Regions from separate parts of the Saccharopolyspora gregorii genome, predicted to be linked through region 2. Evidence: riboswitches for the same ligand, from Rfam matches in the RefSeq annotation. Region 2 holds a riboswitch; each other region holds the start of a gene.
What was found. Region 2 has a riboswitch for S-adenosylmethionine ahead of thrC (threonine synthase). Riboswitches for the same ligand answer to the same signal wherever they lie in the genome.
Positions count from the first base shown of each region.

Region 1: linked by a shared signal. The riboswitch ahead of H1226_RS07105 (aminotransferase class V-fold PLP-dependent enzyme) and the one ahead of thrC (threonine synthase) in region 2 are both predicted to bind S-adenosylmethionine.
Region 3: linked by a shared signal. The riboswitch ahead of H1226_RS25140 (methionine ABC transporter ATP-binding protein) and the one ahead of thrC (threonine synthase) in region 2 are both predicted to bind S-adenosylmethionine.

Region 1 covers NZ_CP059556.1:1,613,112-1,620,789, reverse strand. Annotated here, with positions in the region: gene H1226_RS07125 (AsnC family protein) at 1-590, shown strand, start outside; gene H1226_RS07120 (hypothetical protein) at 813-1,187, opposite strand; gene H1226_RS07115 (RluA family pseudouridine synthase) at 1,306-2,223, opposite strand; gene lspA (signal peptidase II) at 2,235-2,948, opposite strand; gene H1226_RS07105 (aminotransferase class V-fold PLP-dependent enzyme) at 2,983-4,311, opposite strand; SAM riboswitch class IV at 4,383-4,497, opposite strand; gene ileS (isoleucine--tRNA ligase) at 4,622-7,678, opposite strand, start outside.
Region 2 covers NZ_CP059556.1:5,095,041-5,102,718, forward strand. Annotated here, with positions in the region: gene H1226_RS22105 (TSUP family transporter) at 24-830, opposite strand; gene rpsT (30S ribosomal protein S20) at 1,059-1,319, shown strand; gene holA (DNA polymerase III subunit delta) at 1,550-2,533, opposite strand; SAM riboswitch class I at 2,640-2,767, shown strand; gene thrC (threonine synthase) at 2,780-4,048, shown strand; gene H1226_RS22125 (ComEC/Rec2 family competence protein) at 4,099-6,468, opposite strand; gene H1226_RS22130 (ComEA family DNA-binding protein) at 6,465-7,370, opposite strand; gene H1226_RS22135 (DegV family protein) at 7,529-7,678, opposite strand, start outside.
Region 3 covers NZ_CP059556.1:5,738,117-5,745,794, reverse strand. Annotated here, with positions in the region: gene H1226_RS25160 (TatD family hydrolase) at 1-62, shown strand, start outside; partial or broken gene H1226_RS25155 (transglycosylase family protein) at 362-622, shown strand; gene H1226_RS25150 (transglycosylase family protein) at 1,339-2,895, shown strand; gene rsmA (16S rRNA (adenine(1518)-N(6)/adenine(1519)-N(6))-dimethyltransferase RsmA) at 3,057-3,932, shown strand; SAM riboswitch class I at 4,135-4,224, shown strand; gene H1226_RS25140 (methionine ABC transporter ATP-binding protein) at 4,492-5,514, shown strand; gene H1226_RS25135 (methionine ABC transporter permease) at 5,511-6,194, shown strand; gene H1226_RS25130 (MetQ/NlpA family ABC transporter substrate-binding protein) at 6,294-7,106, shown strand; gene H1226_RS25125 (4-(cytidine 5'-diphospho)-2-C-methyl-D-erythritol kinase) at 7,306-7,678, shown strand, end outside.

The sequences.
Region 1 (7,678 bases), 2.9 Mb from region 2:
CGAACCCGTGGGGCCCGCCCGGATCAGCCGCGTGGGCGCGCGGCGACCAGCAGCGGCCCCCGCAGCCCGGCCAGCCCGCGAGCGGACCGCAGTCCGGGCCGCAACCGGCGCAGCAGCCGGCGAACCCGCACGCGCCGACCGCCAAGACCCCGGTGCCCGCCGCGGCCCGCACCGGCAAGGTCGGCAGCAAGCTCGACGTGGACGGCCCCGAAGGCGAGCGGATCACCATCCAGCTCGTCGAGGTCGTCGACCCGGCCGACTTCCTGTTCACCGCGGCCGGTTACCAGCTGCAGGAGGGCGAGCGCTCGGTCGTCGTGCACACCGAGCTCACCAACCGCAGCCCGATGCCGTTCACCTCGCTGCCCGACCTCTACCTGGTCCTGGTCGCCGAGGACGGGTCCACCGTGGGCAAGGCACCGGTCGCCCTGTCCTCCCGGCCGCCGCACCGCATCGGCGTGCCGCCCGGCGAGACCGCGGGCGGGCACACCGTGTACGTGCTGCCGGAGGACACCGAGCTGTCCACGGTCCGCTGGGCCATGCGCCCCGGGGACGACCAGCGCACCCTCCACTGGGACATCACCGATCTCTGATTCCGCGCTCGCGCTGCTGAGCGGGGCGGTGGTGGGGCCTCGGCCGCCCGCTCGCCGAGGGGGATCGTTCGCACCGGTGGCTCTGCGCCACCGGGAGAGCGCCGTCCTCGCTGGAAGACGGCCGAGGACTCGCGCGGGGCGGCTTGCCCAGGTGGTCGCCGGTGACGGGAAGACACCGGACCCGCCGCGGGAGCCCGCAGCCGGTCCGTCCACTTCGGACTCTCAGTTGCCGCGGCGGCGAACCCAGTCGAGGGGACCGCCGCGAGGGCGCTCCGGGCGGCGTTCGCGGCGTTGCAGGGTCGGCCAGTCACCCGCGTCCGCGGACGGGCCGGGTTCCGGATCGGCGCCGAGCACCGCCGGGCCCGCGCGGCCGACGTCCTCCGCCGCCAGCAGCTCCGCGAGCCCCTGCTGGCCGGGATCGGTCCGCTCCGCGTCGGTGGTGGGCCACCGCTCCTCGACCTCCGCGCGCTCGTCCCGCCGCGCGGGCGCGGACGGCGGTGCACCGCCCAGCGGCAGACCCGTCGGCGGCGTCGGCGTGTCGTCGGTGAACTCCGCGCGACGCCCGTCGAACGTCCCGCTCGCTCCGGCCTGGGTCATCGGCCACTCCCCCCGCTGTTCCTGGATCAGCACGACCACGCTACGCGACCGGCCGGACCCGTCCGGACGACGATCGCCGCAACGCGCGTCCCGGCGGCGGGAGCGGGCGGCCGGCGGCTCAGGAGTCCTGTTCGCGGAGGGTGTCCAGTGCGTGCTGCAGGTCGTCCGGGTAGTCGCTGGTGAACGTCACCCACTGCCCGTCGGCGGGGTGCTCGAAGCCGAGCATCCGCGCGTGCAGCCACTGCCTGCCGAGCTGCAACCTCCGCGCCAGCACCGGATCCGCGCCGTAGGTGAGGTCGCCCGCGCACGGATGCCGGACCGCGGAGAAGTGCACCCGGATCTGGTGCGTGCGCCCGGTCTCCAGCTTCACGTCCACCAGGGACGCGGCGCGGAACGCCTCCACCGTCTCGTAGTGGGTGATGCTGGGCTTGCCGCCGCTGACCACGGCGAACTTGTAGTCGTGCTTGGGGTGGCGGTCGATCGGCGCGTCGATGGTGCCGCTGCTCGGATCGGGGTGGCCCTGCACCAGCGCGTGGTAGCGCTTCTCCACGGTGCGCTCCTTGAACGCCCGCTTCAGCGCGGTGTAGGCGTGTTCGCTCTTCGCGGCGACCATGACGCCGGTGGTGCCCGCGTCGAGCCGGTGCACCACGCCCTGGCGCTCCGCGGCGCCCGAGGTCGCGATGCGCACGCCCGCGGCGGCGAGCCCGCCGATCACGGTGGGGCCCTCCCAACCGGGGCTGGGGTGCACGGCGACGCCGATGGGCTTGTCGACCACGACGATGTCGTCGTCCTGGTGCAGGATCCGCAGGCCCTCCACGGGCACCGCGACCACTTCCGGTTCGGGCCGCGCGTCGGGCAGCGTCACTTCCACCAGCCCGCCCGCGATCAGCCGGTCCGACTTGCCGACGGGAGCGCCGTCGAGCAGCACCTCGCCGGATTCGGCGAGCCCCGCCACCGTGTTCCGGGACAACCCGAGCAACTTCGCCAGGCCCGCGTCGACCCGCATCCCTTCGAGGCCGTCGGGGACCGGGAGCATCCGCAGATCGCTCATGCCCGGTCCTCGCGCTTCTTCCGGGTGTGCACGGTGCCGTCGTAGTCGCGGCCGAGCAGCGACAGCAGCACCACGAGGATCCCGCCGCACACGATGGACGAGTCGGCGACGTTGAACACCGGCCACACGCTGCCGTCCGGCGCGAACAGCGACACGAAGTCCACGACGTGGCCGCGCAGCGGCCCGGGCTCCCGGAACAACCGGTCGACCAGGTTCCCGCACGCCCCGCCCAGCACCAGGCCGAGCCCGACGGCCCACCCGGTGGAGCGCAGCTTCGGCGCCAGCCACACGATGACGCCGACCACGACGATCGCCAGCAGCGCCAGCAGCCAGGTCATGCCGGTGGCCAGCGAGAACGCCGCCCCCGGGTTGCGCACCAGCACCAGGTACACCGCCCCGCCGAACAGTTCCAGCGGCGGCTGCCCGTCGAGCCGCGCGACCGCGGCGATCTTGGTCACCACGTCCGCGGCGAGCAGCAGCGCGGCCACCCCGAACAGCAGCGCCAGCAGCTTCCGCGAGGCACGGCCACCGGCCGCCCCGACCGCGGTCGAACCGTCGCCGTCCGAACCCGGGTCCGGCTCGCTCGCGGCGGTACCGCCGTCCCCGCTCGCGGCGGGTCGCGCTTCCGGTTCTGAGGACGAGCCCTCGCCGGTCGCGGGGTTCGATCCGGGCTGCTCGGAGTCGGACTGCTCGGTGTTCACCCGGCCCATTCTCCCCGACCGCCGATCGGTCGTTCGCAGCGGCTCACGCCAACGCGGCGGGGAACTCGCGCGGGTCGTCGACGGGCACCCAGCGGCCGCCGTCCAGTTCGTAGCTCCACTGCGGACCGTGGGCGACGAGCCCGCGCAGCGCGGTGACGATCCGGTCCACGTGCTCGACGGTGGTGCCGAGACCGAGGCTGATCCGCACGGCGCGCTGCGCGTCGGTGCCCGCCAGCAGGTGCCGCACGGCCCGGTGGGCGCAGAACAGCCCGTCCCGCACGCCGATGCCGTGCTCCGCGGACAGCGCCGCCGCCAGCAGCCCGGGGTCCTGGCCGTCCACGGTGAAGCTGACCACGCCGACCCGGTCGTGCTCGGGGCCGAACAGGCCCAGCTCGCGCAGCCCGGGCACGGTGGCGAGCCCGGCGCGGAGCCTGCGCAGCAGCAGGTCCTCGTGCCCCTCGATCGCCTCGGCGTGCTCGGCGAGCACCTCGCAGGCCTTGGCGAGCGCGTGCACCCCGACGGTGTTCGGCGAACCGGCCTCGTGCCGCTCCGGACCGGTGTTCCAGTCGATCTCGCCCGCGTCGGGGACCGATCGGGTGGCGCCGCCGCCGGCCAGGTACGGCTCGGCCCGGTCCAGCCAGTCGTCGCGGCCGATGAGCGCTCCCGCGCCGAACGGGGCGTAGAGCTTGTGCCCGGACAGCACGGCGTGGTCCACGCCGAGGTCGGCGATGCGCACCGGGCGGTGCGGGGCGAGCTGGGCGGCGTCGAGCACGGTGCGGGCGCCGTGCTCGCGGGCGACGCGGGCGAGCTCGGCGACCGGCCACAGCTCGCCGGTCACGTTGGACGCCCCGGTGAGCACGGCCAGCTTCGGCCCGTCGGCGCACTCGGCGAGCGCGGCGTCGAGCAGCCGCACCGCCTCCTGCGGGCTCTCCGGGATGCCGAGGTGGTGCACCCGCTCCCCCGCCCACGGCAGCAGCGCCGCGTGGTGCTCGGTGTCGAACACGACCACCGAGGTGTCCGCGGGAAGCGCGGCGGCCAGCAGGTTCAGCGCGTCGGTGGTGTTCCGGGTGAAGATCACCGAATCGGTGCGGCGGGCGCCGACGAACCGGCGCAGCGTCTCCCGCGCCCCCTCGTAGACCCGGGTGCACACCTGGGAGGCGAACCCGGCGCCGCGGTGCACGCTGGCGTACCAGGGCAGCAGCTCGTTCACGGCGTCCCGCACCGCGTTCAGGCAAGGCGCGCTGGCCCCGTGGTCCAGGTTGGCGTACTCGGCGGAACCGCCGGTGACCAGCGGAACCCGCAGCTGCGCGCCGACGACCGCGGGGACCGCGGGAACGGAGTCCACGACGGACCAGATCGGGGTTTCGGCGATCTCGCCGGTGGCGGAGCGGACGGCTGACGACACGATGCCTCCTGGGGCCTCACCGGGCCCGGAGCATTCGGGGCCCGCGCTTGCCGATCGCCCTGCGCGATCGGCCAGGTCCTCACCCGGGGCACCCCACCGCGGTAGGAGGGTTGCCGGCCAGCAAACCGGGGTTTCCCGCTGGCACTCATGACCTTCGACGGAGAAGACTAGGGATCGCCCCCGCCGCGCGCAACCACCCCGCGCGAAGTGGGAGGTGCGCCACGCCCGTCCGGGCGGATCCGCGGTGGTTCCCGCGGACCCGCCCGGCGGCGGCCGATCAGACCCGTTCGACGGCGACCGAGACGTCCACGCCGTCCCCGACGCTGCCCGCGGAACCACCCGCGGCCGCGCCCTCGGACACGGCGTCCGCGAGGGTTTCGGCGGCGATGAACTCGCGGTGCGCGTCCACGGCCGCCAGCACCTCGGCCGGCGCGGAGACCTCGACGCGGATGCGGTCGGAGATCTCGAAACCGGCGTCCCGGCGCGCCTGCTGCACGACGCGCACCAGGTCGCGGGCCACGCCTTCGGCGGCCAGCTCCGGCGTGACGTCGCAGTCCAGCACCACCATCCCGGCGCCGCCCGGCAACGCGGCCGCGGCACCGGAGTCGGTGGACACCAGCCGCTCGGTGAACTCGCCCTCCTGCAGTTCGGTGCCGTCGGCGACCACGCCCCCGGCCGCGTTGCGGGTCCAGTCACCGGACTTCACGGCCTTGATCACCCGCTGCACGTCCTTGCCCAGCCGAGGTCCGGCGGCGCGGGCGTTCACCGCGATCTCGAACCGGCCGTGCGCGGCGACGTCGGTGGTCAGCTCGACCTCCTTGACGTTCACCTCGTCCCGGACCAGGTCGACGAACGGCCGCAGCGACTCGGCCTCCGGCATGGCCACGACCAGCTTCGCCAGCGGCAGCCGGACGCGGCGCGAGTTCGACTTCCGCAGCGCCAGCGCCGAGGAGCACACCTGCCGCACCCGGTCCATCGCGGAGACCAGCGCCGCGTCGGCAGGCAGCTCGTCGACCAGCGGCCAGTCCGCCAGGTGCACCGAGCGGCCGCCGGTGAGCCCGCGCCACACCGCTTCCGCGGTCAGCGGCAGCAGCGGCGCCACCACCCGGCAGGTCACCTCCAGCACGGTGTGCAGGGTGTCGATGGCATCGGCGTCCCCGGCCCAGAACCGGTCCCGGGAGCGGCGCACGTACCAGTTGGTCAGCACCTCCAGGAAGTCGCGGACAGCGGCGCACGCCCCGGCCGGGTCGAACACGTCCATCGCGGCCTGCACGTCGCCGACCAGCTCGTGCGCCTTGGCGAGCACGTAGCGGTCCAGCACGTGCTCGCTGTCCACCCGGAACCGGCCCTCGACTCCTTCGGCGTTGGCGTACAACGCCAGGAAGTACCAGGAGTTCCACAGCGGCAGCACCGCCTGGCGCACCGCGTCCCGGATGCCGCGCTCGGTGACCACCAGGTCCCCGCCGCGCAGGATCGGGCTCGCCATCAGGAACCAGCGCATCGCGTCCGAACCGTCGCGGTCGAAGACCTCGTTCACGTCCGGGTAGTTGTTCTTCGACTTCGACATCTTCATGCCGTCGTCGCCGAGCACGATGCCGTGCGCGACCACGTTGGAGAACGCGGGCCGGTCGAACAGCGCGGTGGCCAGCACGTGCAGCAGGTAGAACCAGCCGCGGGACTGGCCGTTGTACTCAACGATGAAGTCGCCCGGGTAGTGGTGCTCGAACCAGTCGGAGTTCTCGAACGGGTAGTGGACCTGCGCGAACGGCATCGCCCCGGACTCGAACCAGCAGTCCAGCACCTCCGGCACCCGCCGCATCGTGGACGCGCCGGTCGGGTCGTCCGGGTTCGGCCGGGTCAGCTCGTCGATGTTCGGGCGGTGCAGGTCGGCGGGCCGCACCCCGAAGTCGTGCTCCAGCTCGTCCAGCGAGCCGTACACGTCGGTGCGCGGGTACGCCGGGTCGTCCGAGGTCCACACCGGGATCGGCGAACCCCAGAACCGGTTCCGCGAGATGTTCCAGTCGCGGGCGTTGGACAGCCACTTGCCGAACTGGCCGTCCCGGATGTGCCCCGGCACCCAGTTGATCTGCTGGTTGAGCTCGACCATGCGGTCCCGGAACCGGGTGACGGCCACGAACCAGGACGACAGGGCCCGCTGGATCAGCGCGTTGTCGCAGCGCCAGCAGTGCGGGTACGGGTGGTCGTAGGTCTCGTGCCGCAGCAGCAGGCCCGATTCCTTGAGGTCCCGGATGATCTGCTTGTTCGCCTCGAAGACCTGCTGGCCCTCGTACGGCGCGACCTCGGCGGTGAACCGGCCGCGCGCGTCGACCGGGACGACCGGTTCGATGTCGTGCGCGTCGGTGACGGCCTTGTCGTCCTCGCCGAAGGCGGGCGCGATGTGCACGACACCGGTGCCGTCCTCGGTGGTGACGTAGTCGGCGGGCAGCACCTGGTGGGCGTTGGGCCGCCCGGCGAAGAAGTCGAACGGCGGCCGGTAGCTCGTGCCGACCAGCTCGGCGCCGGTGAACCGGGCGACGACGCGGTCCGCGACGTCCTCGCCGAGCTCCCGCGCGTACGCGCCCAGCCGGGCCTCGGCCAGCAGGTAGCGCTCGCCGCCCTCGCCGGGCTCGACCAGCGCGTAGTCCACCTCGGGGTGCACGGCGGCCGCGAGGTTCGACGGCAGCGTCCACGGGGTCGTCGTCCACACCAGGGCCAGCGCCCCGTCGAACGCCTTGCCCGGCGCGACGAGCCGCAGGCCCACCGTCACCGCCGGGTCCTGCCGCTGGCGGTAGGTGTCGTCCATCCGCGTCTCGGTGTTGGACAGCGGCGTCTCGCAGCGCCAGCAGTACCAGAGCACCCGGAAGCCCTCGTAGACCAAGCCCTTGTCCCACAAGGTCTTGAACGCCCACATCACGCTCTCCATGTAGTCCACGTCGAGCGTCTTGTAGTCGTTCTCGAAGTCCACCCAGCGGGCCTGGCGGGTGACGTAGTCCTCCCACTCCCGCGTGTAGCGCAGCACCGAGGCGCGGCAGGCGTCGTTGAACTCGGCGACGCCCATCGACTCGATCTCGGACTTCGAGGTGATGCCGAGCTGCTTCTCCGCCTGCACCTCGGCGGGCAGCCCGTGGCAGTCCCAGCCGAAGCGGCGCTCCACCCGGCGGCCGCGCATCGTCTGGTAGCGCGGCACCGCGTCCTTGACGTACCCGGTGAGCAGGTGGCCGTAGTGCGGCAGGCCGTTCGCGAACGGCGGCCCGTCGTAGAAGACGAACTCGTTCGAGCCGTTGACGCCCGCGTCCCTGGCCTGCACGCTCTCCCGGAACGTCCCGTCCGCGGA
Region 2 (7,678 bases):
TGACTGATCGCCCCGGAACGGGCTCACAGCCCGGATGCGAGCTTCCAGCCGAGGCTGGCCACCAGCGCCACGACGACGGTGAGGAAGACCTTCCGCACGAACACCGACCCGCGGCTGGATGCCAGCGCGGCACCCAGCACGCTGCCGCTCGCGTTGCTCACCGCCATCACCAGCGCCAACCCCCACAGGATCTTGCCCGCGGCGATGAAGAACAGCAGCGCCCCGAGGTTGGTGGCCACGTTGACGATCTTCGCGGTGGCCGAGGCCCCCACGAACGCGAAGCCGACCAGGCCCACGAGCAGGAAGACCAGGAACGAGCCGGTGCCCGGGCCCGCGATGCCGTCGTAGAAACCGATCACCAGGCCGCCCGCGACCATCACCCAGGTCTGCTGGACGGGCCCGAAGCGCGGCGCCGCGACCGATCCCAGGTCTGGTTTGCGCCACGTGTAGATGCCGACCCCGACCAGGGCCACCAGCACCACCACGGTCAGCACCGTCTGCGGCAGCGACGCGGCGAACACGGCGCCACCCAGGGCCCCGAGGAAGGCGACGGCCGCCATCGGCAACGCGCTGCGCCACGGCACCGGGGTCCGCTTCGCGTAGGTCCACGCGGCCGCCGTGGTGCCCGCGACCGCGGCGAGCTTGTTCGTCCCGAGCGAGTAGATGATGTTGCCGCCTGGCACCAGCAGCAGCATCGCGGGCAGCTGGATCAGGCCGCCGCCTCCGACGATGGCGTCCACCGCGCCGGCCAGGAACGCCGCGCAGCACAGGAAGACGAGGCCGGCCAGCGTCAGGTCGGCGAAGCCGGGCCAGCCCAATGCGGTGAACACGGGGCGCGAGCCTATGCCGCCCACCACCGATCGAGTCCCGGCTTGTGAGCGTCCTCGCACCCGGTGCCGACGCGGGTCGTCGCGAGCGCCGTTGCTAGGATCGTCGACCGTGCCGTGCGGCATTCCGCCAGGGAGGAAAGCTGCGCACGCCGTGGGCCCTCGGCCCCGGTGCGGCAGCGCCGATTCAGCGCGGCACGACTGAATCCGAACGAGGAAAGAGGCGCCCCAGTGGCCAACATCAAGTCTCAGATGAAGCGGATCAAGACCAACGAGCGCAACCGCCTGCGCAACAAGTCGGTGAAGTCCTCGGTCAAGACCGCCATCCGCAAGTTCCGCGAGGCCGTTGCCGCCGGCGACAAGGACAAGGCCCTGGAGCTGCAGCGCGCCGCCTCGCGCACCCTGGACAAGGCCGCCGGCAAGGGTGTCATCCACGCCAACCAGGCCGCGAACAAGAAGTCGGCGCTGGCGCAGGCCGTCAACAAGCTCTGAGCCCGAGCGCGGCCGGACCTTCGTCCGGCACGCGCACCGGCCCGAGACGGGGTCCGTTCCCACGGGAACGGGCCCCGTTTCGCGTTCGGGGCCGAAGCGCCTGGCGGGTTCGCGCTGAGATCGGGCTCTCGGGCGGCTCCGGGCGCTCGGCACCGGGCACCGGGCAGCGGGCACCGGGCACCGGGCACCGGGCACCGGCGGCGATCGTCGCCCTGGTGGCGTGTGCCGGGTCAGTTCCGGGAGGAGTGCAGCTCGACCAGCCGCAGCACCGTGCGCTCCAGCGCGTGGTCCGCGTCGGCGGCCATCCCCTTGACGTCCGCGTTGAGCACGGCGACCGCGCGCAGCGCCTCGGCCACGGTGGCGCTGCTCCAGCCCCTGGCCTGCGCCTGCGCCTTCTTCACCTTCCACGCGGGCATGCCCAGGTCTCCGGCGAGGCGGAACGGGTCCCCCCGGCCGTAGGCGGCGACCCGGCCGATGGTGCGCACCGAGTCGGCCAGCGCGTCCGCGATCAGCACGTGCGCCACGCCGAGCTGCAACGCCCAGCGCAGCGCCTCCAGCGCGCCGGCCAGATCACCGGTGACGGCCTTCTCGGCCACCACGAAACCGGTCACCTCGGCACGGCCGCGGTGGTAGCGGCGCACCTCCGACTCGTCGATCTTGCCGCCGGTATCGGCCACCAGCTGCGAGGCCGCGGAGGACAACTCGCGCAGGTCGAAGCCGACCGTCTCGATCAGCGCGCCGACACCCGCGGCGTCGATGCGGCCACCCGCGCGCCGCACCTCGTCCTTGACGAACGCCTCCCGCTGCGGCCCCTTCGTGATCTTGTTGCACTCGGTGACGCGGGCGTTGAGCTTGCGCAACGCGCTCGGCAGCTCCTTGGCGTTCTTCCCGCGACCGCCGCCGCTGTGCACGATCACCAGCACCACGCCGTCCGCGGGTTGCCGCGCGTGCGACAGGATCGCCTCGGCGATCTCCTTGCCCGCGTCCTGGGCCGCTTCGAGCGCCACCACGCGCCCTTCGGCGAACAGCGAGGGGCTCAGCAGCTCGTCGAGCTCCGGCGGGGTGAGTTCACTCACCTTGATCCTGCGCAGCTCCGTTTCCGGGTCGGCGGCGCGGGCAGCGCCGACCGCCTCCCACAGAGCGCGCTCCACCAGCAGTTCCTCGTCTCCGAGGATCAGGTGCAGCGGATCGCAGACCACCGACGGCGAACTCATGGGGGCATCGTCCCACGACCCTGCGACACCACCGCCGTTCCCGTGCGCCGACCCCGTGCTGGCCAGGACGTGGCGGGCTCCCGTAACGTTGCAGCCACAACCGAATAGCTCATCCAGAGGGGCAGAGGGAACGGCCCGATGAAGCCCCGGCAACCATCTCGACCTTTCGCGGCATTCGCGAGGTAGTCGAAGAAATTGGTGCCAACTCCGACCCGCCCGCGGGACAGATGAGGAAAGGACCTCGCGATGACCGCTGCCGCCCATGCCCCGAACTCCACCGGCAAGACCTACGACCTCGGTCCGGCCGTCGAGCTGGTGTCGAAGGAAGAGGGCCACCGCCAGCCCCTGGCTCCCGAGTTCGTGTCCCTGGAGGACTTCTCGCCGCTGGAGGTCGCCTACGACTTCGGGCGCGTCCGCCGCGAGGACATCGAGGCCGGCCCCCGCTCCATCTGGCGCTACAAGAAGCTGCTGCCGGTGCCGACGAACGTCGAGGAGCACCCGAACACCGAGCCCGGCTGTACCAGGCTGGTGCGCGCGGACAACCTCGCGAAGGCGCTCGGCGTCAAGCGGATCTGGATCAAGGACGACACCGGCAACCCGACGCACTCCTTCAAAGACCGCGTGGTCGCCGTCGCGCTGGCCGCCGCCCGCGAGTTCGGGTTCAAGGTGCTGGCCTGCCCGTCCACCGGCAACCTCGCCAACGCCGTCGCCGCTGCCGCCGCCCGTGCCGGCTGGGACTCGGTGGTCCTCGTCCCGTCCAACCTGGAGCGGGCCAAGATCCTGATGAGCGCGGTCTACGACGGCTCGCTGCTCGCGGTGGACGGCAACTACGACGACGTGAACCGGCTGGCGACCGAGCTCGCCGCCGAGCACGAGGACTGGGCGTTCGTCAACGTCAACGTGCGGCCGTACTACTCGGAGGGTTCCAAGACCCTCGGGTTCGAGGTCGCCGAACAGCTCGGCTGGCGGCTGCCGGAGCAGATCGTGGTGCCCATCGCCTCCGGCTCGCAGCTGACCAAGGTGGACAAGGGCTTCCGCGAGCTCGGGCAGACCGGCCTGGTCGAGCAGAGCCCGTACCGGATCTTCGGCGCGCAGGCCCACGGCTGCTCGCCGGTCGCCAGCGCGTTCAAGCAGAACCACGACGTGGTGCAGCCGGTGCGGCCGGACACCATCGCGCGTTCGCTGGCCATCGGCGCCCCCGCGGACGGCCCGTACGTGCTGGACGTGGTCCGGCGCACCGGCGGGGCCATCGAGGACGTCACCGATGAAGAGGTCGTCGCGGGCATCCGGCTGCTGGCCCGCACCGAGGGGATCTTCGCCGAGACCGCCGGTGGCGTCACCGTGGCGACCGCGAAGAAGCTCATCGAGGCCGGTCAGATCGACCCGGACCAGGAGACGGTGCTGCTCATCACCGGCGACGGCCTCAAGACGCTGGACGCCGTACAGGACCAGGTCGGTCCGAAGGCGACGGTCGCCCCGAACACCGATGCCGTGAACGAGGCCCTCGGCCTGTGATCGGTGGCCGTGGGCCGCGGTGCGCCGCGGCCCACGGCTCGACTTCCCCGTCACCTCTCGTCCGGCCGCAGCGGATCGCCCCGCTCCACGGCGGCGCGCCCTTGGCCTTCCGGCACGACCGCGATGTCGCCGGCCTGATCGGTGCGGTGGATCCGGGCGCCCATCCGTTGCAGCTCGCCGAGGATCAGCGGGCTGGGATGACCGTAGTCGTTCCCGGCTCCGACGCTGATCACCGCCAGTTGCGGGCGCACTCGCGCGAGCAATCTCGGCGTCGTGAACCGCGACCCGTGGTGGGGCACCTTGAGCACCTCCGCCCGCAGGTCCGCACCTGAGGCCAGCAGCGCTGCCTGACCTGGCAGCGCGACGTCCCCGGTCAGCAGCACCCGCCCCGCCGGAGTGGTCGCCTTGACCACCAGCGAGGCGTCGTTGGCGTCCTCCGCCGAGTCGCTGCGCGCGAGCGCTCCTCGGGGACCGAGCACGTCGAGCACCAATCCCGGCCACCGCAACCGCTGGCCCGCCCGCAGCGGGACGACGGGTGTGCGGTGGGCGCGCGCGGTCGCCCGCACCTCGCGAGCCGCCCAGGCCGGTTCGCCCAGCGGTCCGACGGCGACCGCGCCGACCTGCCGCCCGGACAGCACCGCCGAGATGCCACCGACGTGGTCGGCGTGCAGGTGGGTCAGCAGTACCAGCGGGACGCTGCGGATCCGCAACCGGCGCAGGCATTCGGCCATCGGTGCCGGGTCCGGGCCGGTGTCGACCACGACCGCTTCCCGGTCCCGGCCGGTGGCCAGCACCAGCCCGTCTCCCTGTCCCACGTCGCAGGCGACCAGCGACCACCCCGGCACCGGCCACGGGAACACCTGGTGGCGGACCGGGATCACCACCACCACGACGACCAGCACCAGGCTGGTCAGGACCAGCCGAGCGATGCGCCCGCGCAGCACGATCAGCAGCACCAGCGCGAGCACCGCCAGCGAGGTCCCGCCCACCACTCCGGACGGCCAGTCGACGGCGGCTCCCGGCACGGCCGCCGAATGCCGGGCGACCGCGAGCACCCATTCCAGTTCGGGCCCGGCCAGCCACACCAGCGCACCGGCCAGCGGCGCGCACCACGGGACCACCACCGTCGCCGCGACGCCGAGCACCGTCGCGGGTGCCACGAGCGGCCCCGCCAGCAGGTTCGCCAGCACCGCGACCAGGCTGACCTGCCCGGAGATCGCCGCCACCAGCGGTGCCGTGACCAGGTGCGCCGCCGCCGGTACCGCGAGCGCCTCGGCGAGCCCGACCGGTACTCCCCTGGCGTGCAGCGCCGCCGACCAGCCGGGTGCCAGCAGCACCAGCCCGGCCGTCGCGGCCACCGACAGCGCGAACCCCGCCGTGGTCGCCAGACCCGGTGCGAGCAGCAGCAGGCCGATGACGCTGCCCGCCAGCGTCGGCAGCGCCGAGCGTTCCCGGCCCAGCGCCAGGGCGAACAGCGTGATGGCGCCCATCACCGCGGCTCGCAGCACGCTCGGTTCCGGTCCCGCGAGCACCACGAACCCCGCCATCGCCGCCCCCGCGCCCAACGCGCACGGCACCGGCCCCGCGCCGACCAGGCGCAGCACCAGCAGCACCGCCCCGCACACGATGGCCAGGTTCGCCCCGGACACCGCCATCAGGTGCGTCAGCCCGGAGGTCTCGAACTGCTCCACCACCTCCGGTGGCAGCAGTCCGGTGTCGCCGACGACCAGGCCCGGCAGCAGGCCCGCCGCTTCCGGCCCCAGCACGGTCCGGGAGGTCGAGCGCAGCCCTTCCCGCAGGTCCTCCGCGATGCGCTGCCAGCCGGGTGGTGGGCCCACCTGCTCCGGTGCCCGCCCGATCTGGACGGCGGCGGTGAGCAGTTCCCCTCCGCGCGGCGGCACGGCCCGGCCGGTGGCCGTCACCTCCTGGCCCGCGATCAGCGAGCGCCACGGTTCCGTCGGAACCAGCAGCAGCGCTCGGCCGCCGACCGCGGTCCGCCTGCCGTCGACGTGGACCGAGCGCAGCCGCACCTGCACCACCGAGCGGTCCTGGGCGCGCCGGGCGCCGTAGGACGCTCCCCGCAGCGGCTTCGGCCGCGAGGTGAGCGATGCCCGAACCTCGACCCGGTCGCCCTGCTGCGCGGCGAGGTGCAGCGGGTGCACGGCGGTCGAGTGGGCGCGGACGCCCACGCCGGTCGCGGTGATCCCGGCCAGGACCAGAACCGCCAGCAACCCGTTGCGCCAGCGCCGGATCCGCCGAGCCCGCACCAGCGGCAGCAGCACGACCGCGGCGATCGCCAGCGCTGCCGCCACTCCCCACCCGCCGAGCAGCCCGGCCAGCGTCACGGCCCAGGTCACCACGGCCGCGGGCACCAGCCGCAGGTCGAGCACACCGGTCCGCGGGTACGACGTGACCTTCACACCTGGACCAGGTCGCGCAGCTTGGCCAGCTTGGCCGCGCCGATGCCGTCGACGTCCTGGAGTTCGTCGACGGAGCCGAAGCGGCCGTGCTCGGTGCGCCACTGCACGATCCGCTTCGCGGTGACCTCGCCGACTCCTGGTAGTGCATCGAGCTGCTCCTCCGTGGCGGTGTTCAGGTCGGTCTTGGCCGCCGCCCCGGAGCCGGGTGGGCTCGCGGCCTGGCCGGTGTCCGCGCCGGGCGGTACCGGGACGGCGACGTAGAGCTGTTCCCCGTCGGTGAGCCGGCGGGCGAGGTTGAGCGCGGTGATGTCGACCTCCGGCCCGGTGGTGCCACCGGCGGCGCGCACCGCGTCGGCGACCCGGGATCCGGGTGGCACCGCGACCAGACCGGGGCGGGTCACCTCGCCGACGACGCTGATCACCAGCTCGGGCGGGGGCGGCTCGGGCGCGGCGGGGGCCGCGGCCAGCGGGAGCGGCGGGGTCGGCGCGGGCTCGGCGACGGGTCGATCCAGCCAGGTCGTGACCGCGACGGCGAGCAGCGCCAGCACGGCCGCGAGCAGCAACCCGATCCGCCCCGCGCGTCCGGGGTCGATTCTGGCGCGCAGCACGGAATCGGGCAGCCACCTCTGCAAGTGCCTGCCGATTCCGGCGAACTGCCCGCGGGACGGTTCACGGGCGGAATGCCTACCGGTGGAATCGGGTCCGGCGCGCGATTCCGGTTCGCCCGCCACATCGGGTGGATCGGTGATTTCGTCGTCGGACGGGCGGAACCGGAGCGCTCGCCCGGTGCCCGCGCCGTCGCGCTCCGCCTGCTGCTTCAACGCCAGCAGGCGGCTGCGCGGGGTGTCGTCGGGGGCGGCGGAATCGTCGAGGATGCCGCGGAAGAGAGTGGGGACGGCCATGAATTCGACGGTAAGAACGGACGCCGACTTCGACCAGCCCCGAGTTCGACATCTGTGGATGGATCGCCGACCTGTGGACAACTCAGCACAATTCATCACGAACGGGCGACGGAGAATTCCCCCGAAAGGAATCGAATCCGAATTCGCCTACTGGAAATTCATCCCGCGAGCCGCCAGCCACCGGGCAGCACCACGGCCCCGAGCGCACCGGGACCGATGTGCGCCCCCACCACCGGCCCCACCTCGGAGACCACGCAGTCCAGCGCCACCGACGCCTGGCGCCGCAACTGCTCGGCCAACCGCTCCGC
Region 3 (7,678 bases), 640 kb from region 2:
CCGTGGCCACCACCGCCACGGCAGAGCGGATCTTCCGCCTCGATCAGGTAGGGCGCGGCTGACCTGCGCTGACTGAGCGTGCCCTGCCGTCGTGCCGGGCGCGCGCACTGACTTGCGACCGCGACCCGGCGACCTAGCGTCCCCTGCGGAAGCCGGGGGCGGCCCCGCTCGGCGATCGGCCACAGTGGACCCGACGGGTCCGCGGCAGGCGCCGGGACCGCTGCCCGGAGGCACGGCAGTCAGGACCTGTATGCGCATCCGTGGCATCACCAGGATCGGAATCGCCGCCGCGATCACGCTGTGCGGCGCGCCGCTCGCGACCGCGGCACCCGCCCCCGAGCGCAGCGGTGACGCCGGAGAACCCCGCACCGGGCAGGTGTGGGACCGGCTGGCGCAGTGCGAATCCGGCGGGAACTGGGCCACCAACAGCGGGAACGGCTACTACGGCGGGCTCCAGTTCGACCGCAGCACGTGGGCGGCCTACGGCGGCGAGGGCTTCGCCCGCTACCCGCACCGCGCCTCGCGCGAGCAGCAGATCTCGGTGGCGAGCGCGCTGCGCGACGACCGCGGCGGCTACGGGGCCTGGCCGGCGTGCGCCCGCAAGCTCGGGCTCCCGCGTTGAGCGGTCCTGCTCCGAACGGCGCCCCGAACCGCCGCTGAACGGCTCGACCGCCGGAGATCGCCCGGGAGTGTGAGGAAGTGAGGTTCCTCATCACCCACCGCGTCCGGACGGTCGTTGCCGCCGCCGGCGCGGGCGGCGGGAGATGACCGCTCTCTCCCGTCGCCCGCCCCCCACCCGCCGTCCCGGCGTCCGAGCCGGAGCCGGTGATCGGGAGCGCCGGTGATCCGCTCACCAGGGACGATCAATCCGTCCACTGGGGACGAACCGGTCGATCTCGGCACGGGGCGGCGAAACCGCCGCGGTGGTGGGAAAACTGGCAGCGGTTCGCGGTCGATCACCCGACCCGATCACCGACGGTGCACGGTTGCGCGGCAAATCGGCGTAACCCAGGTCACACCGGCGGGCGGCCCCTTGGCGGGCCCGCAGGATCACGCTAGAGTCTCGGCCTCGTAACCGATGACAACGAAGTCACGGGAACGCCCGCTAGTCGCCGCCGGGTACGTCGGGGAAGTCGGTGCCACCGATCGAGCTGGGAACGAGACCGGTTCGCATCAGGTATCGGCTGAAGACGGCGCTTGGCTACGGGAGTCGGATACGGAAACGAAGCACGAAGTCGCGCAGCGGCAGGTGAAGGAGTTCGAACCGGACATGCTCGGCGAACTCCCCTTGGTCACCCGCGCGCGGACGGCTTCTCGCTTTCGAGAGGTAGCGACCCTGTGAACGGACGCGGCATCCCCGGTGCCCACGCCAGCTCCACCAGCAGTGATGAACAGCTGGGTGGTGCAGGCCGAGACCACGGCTACTGGGCCGATTCATTCGAGCCCTCGACGGACTGGTTCAGCCCCGTGAGCCCGCAGCAGCAGACCGCGGTCGGCCTGCTCGATCGCGAGAGCGATGCGGAGATCACCGCCGAGCAGCCCTTCGCCCCCATCAGCGACCGGTACCCGGCGCAGGACCACCCGAGCTTCCCGCCCGGCGCGCTGGAGATCACGCCGGACGACGTGCTCGAAGCGCTCGGCCCGCAGGCCGACGAGATGCTCGCGACTGCCGACATCGACGTCGACGAGCTCATCCGGCTCATCAACGCAGAGACCGTGGTCATGCCGCCGCTGGTCCTGCCCGACGAGCTCGGTGAACCGCAGGCGCAGCCCTCCCCGGAGGTCGTCGAAGCGATCACCTCGTGGAAGCAGCGCTTCCTCAAGGGCGCGGTCGCCGCGGTCATCCTCACCCTGACCGGCTCCGGCGGTGCCGCCGCCGCGATGGACAAGTCCGTCACCGTCGAGATCGACGGCAAGGAACGCCAGGTCAACACCTACGAGTCGACCGTCGGCGAAGTCCTCGAGGACGAGGGCATCAGCATCGGCGAGCACGACGCGCTGAGCCCCTCCCCGCAGTCCAAGGTCGGGCACAACGACACGATCACCCTCGACCGCGGCCGCCTGCTGAAGATGACGGTGGACGGCGAGCAGCGCGAGGAGTGGGTCCGGTCGGTGACCGTCGGCCAGGCGCTGCGCCAGCTCGGCGTCGCCGACGACGGCGCCTGGGTCTCCAGCGCGCGCAGCACGGCGGTGCCCGAGCAGGGCATGGACCTGGTGGTCAAGACCGCCAAGGACATCACGATCACCGACGGCGCGGGCGAGCCCCGGCAGCTGACGACCACCGCGGTGACCGTCGACGAGCTGGTGCAGGAGCAGAACCTCCAGCTCGGGCCGGAAGACCACATCACCCCCGGCGGCGACCAGAAGATCACCAGCGGTGCCACGGTGCAGATCGACCGCACCGGCAGCACCGTGATCAACGTGACGGTGCCGATCGAGCCGCCGGTCAAGGAGATCGAAGACGACTCCATGCTCAAGGGCGAGGAGAAGGTCGAGAACCCGGGCACGCCCGGCGAGAAGATCGTCTTCACCCGGGTGAGCACCCGCAACGGCGAGGAGACCGGTCGCGAAGCGGTCGGCGAGAAGATCACCAAGGAGCCGACCGAGAAGGTCGTCCGCGTCGGCACCAAGCAGCCGCCGAACAGCGCCGTCTGGGACAAGCTGGTGCAGTGCGAGGCCGGCGGCAACTGGGCGATCAACACCGGCAACGGCTACTACGGCGGTCTCCAGTTCGATAAGAGCACCTGGGACGCCTACGGCGGCGACCAGTACGCGGCCTACCCGCACCAGGCCAGCCGGGAGCAGCAGATCTCGGTCGCCACGAAGGTGCGCGACGCCCGCGGCGGCAGCTACGGCGCCTGGCCGGGCTGCTCCTCGAAGCTCGGCCTGAGCTGAGCCGCGCCGGGACGGTTCCCGGCTCCCGCGTTCTTCGACCGGTCATCGGCCTCGTGCCGGTGACCGGTCGTTCGCGTTCCCGGGCCTGCTCGGTGCGGTCCTGATCAGCGCGGGGGAGGGCGGGCGCGGTGCGGGAAGCGGGCGCGGGTAGCTTTGACCTCGTGGAACAGCACGCGAACCAGGCGCGGTTGCTCGGGCCGGCCGATGTTCGCCGGCTGGCGGGGGAACTCGGGATCCGGCCGACGAAACGGCTGGGCCAGAACTTCGTGCACGACTCGAACACGGTGCGCCGCATCGTCGGCGCGGCCGAGCTCACCGCCGAGGACGTGGTGCTGGAGGTCGGGCCCGGGCTGGGCTCGCTGACCTTGGCGTTGCTGCCGGAAGCCGCCGGGGTGGTGGCCGTGGAGATCGATCCGGTGCTCGCCGAGCGGTTGCCGCGCACCGCCGCCGAGTTCGCCCCCGAGCTGTGCGACCGGTTGCGGGTGCTGCCCGCCGACGCGCTGCGGGTGCGGGCCGCCGACTTCGCCGAGCCGCGGCCGACCGCGCTGGTGGCGAACCTGCCGTACAACGTGGCGGTGCCGGTGGTGCTGCACCTGCTGGCGGAGCTGCCGTCGCTGCGCACCGGGCTGGTGATGGTGCAGTCCGAGGTCGCCGACCGGCTGGCCGCGAAACCGGGTGGTCGCACCTACGGGGTGCCGAGCGTGAAGGCCGCGTGGTACGCCGACGTCCGGCGCGCCGGGCCGGTGCCGCGCAACGTGTTCTGGCCGGTGCCGAACGTCGATTCCGGGCTGGTGGCGTTCTCCCGGGTCGATCCGCCGTCGGCGGCGCCGCGGACGCAGGTGTTCGCGGCGGTGGACGCGGCGTTCGCGCAGCGGCGCAAGACGCTGCGGGCGGCGCTGTCGGGCTGGGCCGGGTCGGCGGCGCGCGCCGAAGAGGTGCTGCGGGCGGCGGGGGTGGATCCGGCGGCGCGGGGCGAGCAGCTCACCGTGGCCGATTTCGCCCGGGTGGCCGAGGCCGCCGGAGAACCGGCGAGCTGACGTTCCGCTGCGTCGCCTCCCTTCGGGACTTCGTTGGTCCGTCCGGAGGGAAAACCGTAGTGTTGATCACATAAGGTCACCGGAATATTCACGGCGGGCCATGCCCCCTGCTCAACAGGGGGATGTGATTTGTCAAACGATTCCACATAGTGACGGCTTTTGGCTTGCGCCCGTCGACACCGCTGCGTTCTACTATGCGGGAAATCCATCCCGAGCGGCTGAGAGACCTGGCTCCACGACGCCGCAGCAACCACTCCACCGGAGCAGGTGCTAACGCCAGGGTCGATGGAGTTGTGGTGTCTGAAACTCTGCTCGCAGGTGAACGTGCGCCCCGGACCAGCCGCCGGCAGGCCCGCGGCGGTCGCGCTCGCGTCGGATCCGGTCCGCACGGCCTCGCCTTGACCCAGCGCCGGGTCATCGATCACGGACGCCGCACCACGACGGCCTGTCGCCTCGCCGGCTGACGGCCCCAGTCGTCACCGCCCCACCAGGCCCTTCTGTTCCTCCCCGCCCGGCCGCGGCATGCCCGCAGGCCGGCGTGAGCTGATGCGGAGCGATCGTGATCACAGTCGAGAACCTCACCAAGTCCTTCCGGCACGACCAGTCGAGCCGATCCGACGTCGTCGCCCTCGACGACGTGTCCCTGGAGGTCCCCGCGGGCGCCGTGCTCGGCGTCGTCGGCCCCAGCGGCGCGGGCAAGTCCACCCTCGCCCGGTGCATCGCCCTGCTGGAGAAGCCGGACCGCGGTGCCATCCGGGTCGACGGCACCGACCTCGTGGCCCTCGAAGGCGCCGCGCTGCGCGCCGCCCGCCGCCACATCGGCGTCGTGCCGCAGGGCGACTCGCTGCTGCGGCAGCGGACCGCCGCGGGCAACGTGGCGCTCCCGCTCGAAGCCGCCGGGATGCCCGCACCGCAGCGCCGCAGCCGCGTCGCCGAACTGCTCGACCTGGTGGGGCTCACCGACAAGGCGCCGACCTACCCGGACCGGCTCTCCGGCGGGCAGCGGCAGCGCATCGCGGTCGCCCGCGCGCTGGCCGCCAAGCCCTCGGTGCTGCTGGCCGACGAACCGACCTCGGCGCTGGACCCGGGCACGACCGACTCGGTGCTGACCGTGCTGGACCGGGCGCGTTCTGAACTGGGCGTCACCGTCCTGGTGGTCACCCACGACATGGCCGTGGTGCGGCGCATCGCCGACGACGTGGCCGTGCTCGAAGGCGGGCGCGTCGTGGAGCACGGCAAGGTGCTCGACCTCGTCGCCGAACCCGGCAGCCGGGTCAGCACCAGCCTGCTGCCCGAGACCGACCAGGCGCCCGCCGTGCCCGGAGTGCGGCACGACGTGGTCGCCGAAGTGGTCCTCGTCGGCTTCGCCGCCGTCGGGGCGCTGCTGCCGGAGGCGGCCGCCCGCTTCGGGGTGGAGCTGTCCATCCTCGGCGGCGGGCTCACCCGGCTCGGGGACACCCCGGTGGCGAAGTTCCGCATCGGACTCACCGGCGAGCGGTCCGAGTCGGCCCTGAAGTGGATGGTCGACCGGGACGCGCACGTGCGGCGCACCCCGGTCAGTGTTGATGGAGTCGCGGCGTGAGTGATCCGACCCCCTGGGCGGAAGTAGCGGAGCTGCTCGGCGGTGCCACCGTCGAAACGCTCTACATGGTGCTGGTGGCGACCGTGCTGGCGGTCCTCGGTGGACTGCCGCTCGGCGTGTTCCTGCACCTGAGTTCTCCGGTCGGGCTCAACCCGCGTCCGACGCTGCACCGGAGCCTCGGTGTGGTCGTCGACGTGGTGCGGTCCGTGCCGTTCGTGGTGCTGCTGGTGGTGCTGGCCTCCTTCACCAGGTTGTTGGTGGGCACGTCCATCGGCAGCACCGCGGTGATCGTCCCGCTGGTCGTCGGCGCGGTGCCGTTCTTCGCGCGGCTGACGCAGAACGCGTTGCGGGAGGTGAGCTTCACCGTCGTCGAAGCCGCGATCACCACCGGGTCGAGCCGGTGGCGGATCGTGTGGACCGTGCTGCTCGGCGAGGCCCGCGCCGCGCTGGTCGGGGCCGTCGGCGTCACCGCCGTCGCGCTCATCGGCTACGCGGCGATGGCCGGCGCCATCGGCGGCGGAGGTCTCGGGACCACCGCCATCCAGGACGGCTACCAGGCGTACGACGAGCGCGTGCTGTACGGATCGGTGGCGGTGCTGGCCGTGCTGGCCTTCGCCATGCAGCTGCTCACCGACATCACCGCCAAAGCAGTGGACCGCCGCCGCAGCGCGACCGGCTAGGCCCGCAGCTCACCAGGAACACTCCGACGACGGGGACGTGCGATCCCCGCCGGCCGCCGGTGCGCGTCATCGGCCGGCCCTCCAGAAAGGACGCGATCGATGCGTTTTCGCTCCCTGGCCGTGGTGCTCACCGCCGCGACGCTGGCGCTCGCAGGTTGCGGCGGCTCCGGCACGCCCGCCGCGCAGGACCCCGAGGCCCCGCTGACCATCGGCGTCAGCCCGCAGCCGCACGGCGAGATCCTGCAGTTCGTCAAGGACAACCTCGCCGAGAAGGCGGGCATCGAGATCGAGATCGAGAAGTTCGACGACTACAACCGGCCCAACGAGGCCGTCGCCAACGGCGAGCTGGACGCGAACTACTACCAGCACAAGCCGTACCTGGCGGAGTACCAGGCGCAGCGCGGCGGCGAGTTCGAATGGGTGCAGACGGTGCACCTCGAACCGCTGTCGGTCTACTCCAAGAAGGTCCGCTCCTTCCAGGAGCTGCCGAACGGCGCGCGGATCGCGCTGCCCAACGACCCGTCGAACCAGACCCGCAGCCTGGAACTGCTGCAGGCCAACGGTGTCCTCAAGCTGAAGCCGGGCGCCGAGCAGGGCGCCGGGGTGCGCGACGTGGCGGAGAACCCGAAGAACATCCAGTTCCAGGAGCTCTCCAGCGACCAGCTGCCCCGCTCGGTCGACGACGCCGACGCGGCCATCGTGAACGGCAACTACGCGCTCAAGGCCGGGCTGAAGGACCCGATCGCGGTGGAGAGCGCGGAGAACAACCCGTACGCCAACGGTCTCGTCGCCTCGCCCGCGACGGCGAAGGACCCGCGGGTGCAGAAGCTGGCCGAGCTGCTGCGCTCGCCGGAGGTCGCGGACTTCATCAACAAGACCTACGGCGGCATTTCGGTGATCCCCGCTTCCTGATCGAGCCCGGACCGGCGGCCCCCTCGTGGCAGCGAGGGGGCCGCGGTGCGTCCGGGCCGGGCCGGACGAAGATCCACCTGGTGGCGGTGCCATCGCCCGACCGGGAATTCCGGCCGGGTGCGCGGAGGTTCCGCTGTGAAGTCGGGTGCTGGGGCGGCACCCGGGTCGCGCGGACACGTACGCTCTAGGGGTGCTCTCCGTGGTACCCACCCCCATCACCGTGCGTGTCCCGGCCAAGGTGAACCTGCATCTGTCGGTCGGCGATACCCGCCCGGACGGCTACCACGAGCTGGTCACCGTCTTCCAAGCGCTCTCGCTCACCGACGAGGTGACGGTGCGCACCGCCGACGAGCCCGGCATCGAGGTGCACGGCGAAGGCGCCGACTCGGTCCCGACCGGGCCGAGCAACCTGGCGTGGCGGGCGGTGCAGCTGCTCGCCGAGCACTCCGGCCGCGACCCGGAGGAACCGGGCGTGCAGCTCACGATCCGCAAGGGCATCCCCGTGGCGGGCGGCATGGCGGGCGGCAGCGCCGACGCGGCCGCCGCGCTGCTGGCCGTGAACGCGCTGTGGC